Regions from separate parts of the Actinotalea sp. JY-7885 genome, predicted to be linked through region 2. Evidence: predicted binding sites of a transcription regulator. Region 2 holds the regulator's gene; the other holds the start of a gene.
The links. The regulator LexA, encoded in region 2, represses DNA repair genes until DNA is damaged. The targets are predictions, from matches to a motif close to TCGAACANNTGTTCGA.
Positions count from the first base shown of each region.

Region 1: a site for LexA is predicted at 1,214-1,229, ahead of IDM29_RS07975 (HNH endonuclease signature motif containing protein). Genes of this name have one in related genera too.

Region 1 is NZ_JACEXH010000065.1:2,094-5,273, reverse strand. Features, by position in the region: gene IDM29_RS07980 (stage II sporulation protein M) at 1-980, shown strand, start outside; gene IDM29_RS07975 (HNH endonuclease signature motif containing protein) at 1,248-2,693, shown strand; gene IDM29_RS07970 (DUF58 domain-containing protein) at 2,660-3,180, opposite strand, start outside.
Region 2 is NZ_JACEXH010000123.1:6,183-9,362, reverse strand. Features, by position in the region: gene IDM29_RS11625 (L-lactate dehydrogenase) at 1-977, shown strand, start outside; gene lexA (transcriptional repressor LexA) at 985-1,749, opposite strand; gene IDM29_RS11615 (LysM peptidoglycan-binding domain-containing protein) at 2,006-2,440, shown strand; gene nrdR (transcriptional regulator NrdR) at 2,569-3,030, shown strand; gene IDM29_RS11605 (hypothetical protein) at 3,097-3,180, shown strand, end outside.

The sequences.
Region 1 (3,180 bases), on a different contig from region 2:
TCTCCGCCGTGCACGCGCCGACCTGGGCGAGGCTCGACGAGCTGTCGCGCCGGTCGGGTCTGTCGGGTGCCGAGGCGGACGAGCTGGTCCGGCTCTACCAGGAGGTCGCGACGCACCTGTCGACCGTGCGGTCCGTGGCGCCGGACCCCTCGGTGGTCTCCCGGCTCTCGGAGATCCTCGGCCGCGCGCGGGCGGCGATCGCCGGCTCGCACGACCCGTCCTGGTCGGACGTCGTGCGGTTCCTCGTCGTCGTGCTGCCCGCGGCCTTCTACCGCATCCGCTGGTGGACCGTCGGGGTGATGGTCGCCTTCTGCGCGATCGCGGTCGTGGCGGGTGTCAACGTGTACAACGACCCCGAGGCGCTCGCCGCGATGGGCACCCCGAGCCAGCTCAAGCAGTACGCGGAGGAGGAGTTCGCCAACTACTACTCCAACTACCCGGGCCAGAGCTTCGCGGCCCAGGTGTGGACGAACAACGCGTGGATCGCGGCGCAGTGCGTCGCCTTCGGCATCACGGGCATCCTGCCGCTGTACGTCCTGTTCCAGAACGCGGTCGGCGTCGGGGCCGCGGGCGGCGTGATGGCCGTGCACGACGGGCTCGGCGTCTTCTTCAGCCTGATCCTCCCGCACGGCCTCATGGAGCTGACCGCGATCTTCGTCGCCGGGGCGGCCGGCCTGAAGATCTTCTGGACCGTGATCGACCCGGGCGGGCGCCCGCGGGGGCGCGCGCTGTCCGAGGAGGGGCGCTCGCTGTTCACGGTGGCCATCGGCCTCGTCGGCGTGCTGGGCATCTCCGGGCTCGTCGAGGGCTTCGTGACGCCGTCCCAGCTCCCGTGGTGGCTCAAGATCGTCATCGGGGCCCTCGTGCTGGCGGCGTACTGGGTCTACACGATCGTCCTCGGGCGGCGCGCCGTCGCCGACGGCGAGACGGGCGACCTGCGGGCCGACCACAACGTGGACCAGCTGCCGCTCGCGGCGTAGACGCACGGGCCGCGAGGCGGCCTGAAGGGCGAGGTGCCCGGCTGCTGCTCGCCGGGGGCGATGGCGAGGGTGTCTCGTCCTTGGACGAGCGTGACGCCGACGGCGACGACGCGGTGTTCGGCGTGCGCGGCTGCCGGTGGCCTGGCCTGGCTCGGGCTGGCCTGCTCCGTGACGTGACAGGCCCGACGCGGCGCCGCGCACCCCTTGTCCGTCCTGTCCGGATCCGGTAGCATTCGAACAGACGTTCGAGTGATCCTGGAGGCGGTCATGGCGGTGTTGGCGGCGGTGGAGCCCTTCGGGGTCGCCGCGCCGGCGCGCGTGGTCGCGGATGTGCGCGGGTTGGTGGAGCGGGTCAAGGGTGCGGGTGGTGCGGCGGGTGACTGGTCGGCGCTGGAGCGGCGTGAGGTGCTGGCGGCGCTGGACGCGGCGGTCGGTGCGTTGACGGTGGTGCGGGGCGAGGTGCTGCTGGCCGAGCGGGACAGTGGGACGTGGCGGGCGTCGGGTGATCCGAGCTTCGAGGCGTGGCGCGGTCGCACGTCGCGGTCGGGGGCGCGGGCGGTGCTGACCCAGGTCCGCCAGGCCGACGCCGCCACCCGGCTGCCCGCCCTGGGCGAGGCCGCCCGCGAGGGCGCGGTCACCGTGGACCACATGGACGCGCTCGGCCGCGTGGTCGCCGGGGCGTCGGGGGCGGTCAAGGACGCGTTGGCCACGCCCGAGCGGCAGGCCCAGCTGCTGGAGACCGCGCGGCGGGTCGACGCCGGGACGTTCGCGCGGGCCGCGGCGCAGCTCGCCGCCGAGCTCGATCCCCTCGCGCACGAGCGCGGGCACCAGGCCCAGCGCGCCGCACGGTTCCTGACCCTGGCCGACACCCCCGAGGGCACCCGCATCAAAGGGCTGGTGGACCGGATGGCCGGGCACCGGCTGCGGTTGGCGCTGGAGGCCGTCTCCCCGCGGCCGGGCAAGGACGACGACCGCTCCCACGAGCAACGCCGCGCCGACGCCCTGGACACCATCGCCGAGAAGATCCTGGCCCTGCCCGAGACCGGCAGCGGCGCCGCGGTGCGACCCCACGTGTCCTTCCTCATGGACGCCGGCACCTGGGCCGGGCTGCGCGCCCTGCGCGCTGCAGGGGACGACGGCCCGCGCGGCGACGGTGCGACGGAGGACGAGCCGGCAGCACACGGCGCGGCGAGCGACCGGCACCAGGCGGCCCCGTCGTTCCCGCCGGTCACACTCGAGGACGGGACCCCGGTGCCCATCAGCGAGGTCGCCCGCGCCCTGTGCGACTGCGACCTGACCCGCGTGGTCATGGACGCCGACACGATGCCCCTGGACATCGGACGCACCCAACGCACCTACACCGGCGCGCAACGCCGCGCGGTGATCGCCCGGGACCGCGGGTGCTCGTGGCCCGACTGCGGCGCCGAAGCCCGCTGGGGCGAGGTCCACCACATCCGCTGGTGGGAACGCGACAACGGACCCACCTCCCTGACCAACGGCGTGCTCCTGTGCGTCTTCCACCACCACGAGGTCCACCGACGCGACCTGACCATCACCCGACAACCCGGACCACCCGGACCAGGACGCCGACCCCGGTACACCTTCCGTGACCAGCGCGGACGACCCGTCGCCGCGCCTCGCGAGCCCGCGGAGGCCACGGCGGTCGGAGTGGCACCGCCTCAGAGGCGGCCGGCGGCCTTGAGGGCGAGGTAGGTGTCCGCGAGGCGGGGGGCGAGGTCGTCGGGGAGGGCGTCGACGACCTCGACGCCGCGCTGACGCAGGCGCACGGTGACGGCCGCGCGCTCCAGGTCGGTGCGCTCGGCGGCGGCGGCGTCGTACACGTCCGACGACGTCTCGCGTGAGGTGCGCAGCGCGGCGACCTCCGGGTCGGCCACCGAGGCGAGCACCACGGTGTGGTCCTTGGCCAGCGGCGCGAGCACCGGGAGCAGGCCGTTCTCGACCGCCGCCGGCTCGAGGGCCGTGAGGAGCACGACGAGCGCGCGCTGGGACAGGCGCTGCTGGACGGCCGCCACGACCCCCGGCCAGTCGGTCTCGACCAGTGTCGGGTCGATGGGCGCGAGGGCGTCCGCGAGGGCGGGCAGCAGGCGCGGGCCGCTGGCCCCGGCGACCTGCGCCCGGACGCGGCGGTCGAAGGCGACGAGGTCGACGCGGTCCCCGGCGCGTGACGCCAGTGCCGACA
Region 2 (3,180 bases):
CGTCCCCGACCGGGCGCCGCACCACCAAGCTCGCGGTGGTCGGCGCGGGATCGGTCGGCTCGACCATGGCCTACGCGGCCCTCATGCGCGGGGCCGCGCGCTCCGTGGCGCTCTACGACATCAACACGGCGAAGGTCGAGGCCGAGGCGCTCGACATCGGCCACGGCATCCAGTTCATGCCGATGGCCGACGTGGTCGGGTCCGACGACATCCAGGTCTGCGCCGGTGCCGACGTCGTGGTCGTCACCGCGGGCGCCAAGCAGAAGCCCGGGCAGAGCCGCCTGGACCTCGCCGAGGCGACGATCGGGCTCGTGCGCGGGATGCTCCCGGACCTGGTCGCGGTCGCGCCGGACGCCGTGTACGTCATGGTCACGAACCCGGTCGACATCGTCACGTACGCCGCGCTGAAGTTCTCCGGCCTGCCGCCGAACCAGATGTTCGGCTCCGGCACGGTGCTCGACTCCTCGCGGCTGCGCTACCTGCTCGCGCAGCACACCGGCATCGCGGTGCAGAACGTGCACGCGTACATCGCGGGCGAGCACGGCGACTCCGAGATCCCGCTGTGGAGCTCGGCGACCATCGGCGCCGTGCCCCTGATGGAGTGGCCGGGCGTGCCCGGGCCCAACGGCACGGTCGTCGGCCGGCTCGAGGCCGCGGACCGCCAGCGGATCGCGGAGGAGGTCGTGAACTCCGCCTACCGGATCATCGCGGGCAAGGGCGCGACCAACTACGCGGTGGCCCTCGCGGGCTCACGCATCATCGAGGCCGTGCTGGGCGACGAGCGCCGGGTGCTCCCGGTGTCCTCGCTCCTGGAGGACTACCGCGGCATCTCCGACGTGTGCCTGTCGGTCCCGTCCGTGGTGGGCCGAGACGGCGTGGCCGCCCGGCTCGAGATCCCGCTGTCCGACGAGGAGCTGGCAGGGCTGCGCCGGTCCGCCGACCAGATCCGCGCCGTCGCGCGGCAGTTCGGGCTCTGACCGGGGGTCACAGGCTCCGCAGCACGCTCACCACGCGCCCGAGCACGACGGCGTCGTCGCCCGGGATCGGCTCGTAGGCGGCGTTCTGCGGCAGCAGCCAGACGTGGCCGTCCGCACGCCGTAGCGTCTTCACGGTCGCCTCGCCGTCGATCATGGCCGCGACGATCTCGCCGTTCTCGGCCACGGGCTGGCGCCGGACCACGACCCAGTCGCCGTCGCAGATGGCGGCCTCGATCATCGAGTCGCCCGCGACCTTGAGCAGGAACAGCTCTCCCTCGCCGACGAGCTGGCGGGGCAGCGGGAAGACGTCCTCGACGACCTGCTCGGCGAGGATCGGGCCGCCGGCCGCGATGCGACCCACGACCGGCACGTACGACGGCGCCGGGGCGGCGTCGTGCATGCCGGTCTCGTCGACGGGCACGCCGCCCCGGTCGGCGCCGAGCCGGCTGATGGCCCGCGAGTCGTCGGGCTGCACGACCTCGATGGCGCGCGGACGGTGCGGGTCGCGCCGCAGGTAGCCCTTGCGCTCGAGCACGGTGAGCTGGTGCTTGACCGAGGACGGGCTCGTCAGCCCGACCGCCTCGCCGATCTCCCGCATGCTCGGCGGGTAGCCCCGCCGCTCGACGCTCGACCGGATCGTCTCGAGCACGAGGCGCTGGCGGGGCGTGAGCCCGTCGCCGCCCGCGGCGGCGTCCGGCAGCGCGGTCACCGACGCGAGGTCACCGCCCGGCTGCTGGTCGGTGCCCGACGGGGGTGTGGTCCTGGGCGCCATGACGGCCTCCGTGTCTCTCGGGCGATGTCTCTCGGGCGATGTCTTCTCGGGCGACCGGCCCTGCGACGGGTCGTGTCAGTGCCTCGTGATGGTCTCTCGTCGTGCCTCCACCTTAGGGGCGCGATGCCGCGTGATCAAACATCTGTTCGAGCGTGTCTCGACACGGTGGGTGGCCCGTGGTAGACATCGTACAGACGTTCGACGTACAGCCGTTCGACGGACACGCGTTCGAATCGCTCGACGAAGGGGAGACGCCATGACGGCGATCATGTGGGACCACGAGCCCGTCCTGTCCGTCCGCACGCCCGCCGCACGCACGACGGCCGGACGCACGACGGCCGGCCGCACGACGACCCGGCGCGTCCCGGAGGTCCGGGCCGCCGACGGGCGGGCCCAGGGCGGGCACCTGCGCCTCACGCGCCGTGGCCGGCTGACGGTCTGGCTGGTCGCGGCCGCCGCCGGGGCGGGCGTCGTGCTCTCGGCCCAGGCCGCCGGCGCGGACTCTCCCGCGGCCGCCCAGCCCGTGGTCACGCACGTCGTCGCGCCGGGCGAGACGCTCTGGGAGATCGCCGGGGGCGTCGCGGCGCCGGGCCAGGACCGTCGCGACGTCGTCGCCGACCTCGTCCAGCTCAACGCGCTGGGCGGTGCGGAGCTCCAGGTCGGGCAGCAGATCCTCGTGCCGCAGCCCTGATCCCCAGCCCTGACTCCGCAGCGCTGATCCCGCCGCCCTGGCCCCCAGCGTCCGTGACCACCGCGGTTCGCAGCGCGGTGCCCGCCGACGGTACGGTGTGGCGGTCAGCCGGAGGAGGTGGAGGCGCGATGCACTGCCCGTTCTGCCGGCACAGCGACTCCCGCGTGGTCGACTCGCGCACGTCCGACGACGGCGCCTCGATCCGGCGCCGGCGGCAGTGCCCGAACTGCCAGCGCCGCTTCACCACGTTGGAGACGGCCTCGCTCTCGGTGGTCAAGCGGTCCGGGGTGACCGAGTCGTTCAGCCGCGAGAAGATCGTCAACGGCGTCCGCAAGGCCTGTCAGGGGCGCCCCGTGAGCGAGGACGACCTCGCCCTGCTGGCGCAGCGCGTCGAGGAGAACCTCCGCAGCACCGGCACGGCCGAGCTCGACGCCCACGAGATCGGGCTGTCGATCCTCGGCCCGCTCCGCGAGCTCGACGAGGTGGCGTACCTGCGCTTCGCGAGCGTCTACCAGGCGTTCGAGTCGCTGGACGACTTCGAGGCCGCCATCACGGCGCTGCGCGCCGAGCACGGCGACCGTCCCGCCTGAGCGTCATCCGGTCGCGCCGCGTGGGTGCCTCTGCGACGCTTGTCCGGTCACGAGACGGGAGGCGCGATGACCGACGCCGCTGCGGGCCGCACGTCCCCCGCCACCGGTGGGCTGGACCGCGCGGCCCTGTCGACCTACCTCAACGACCAT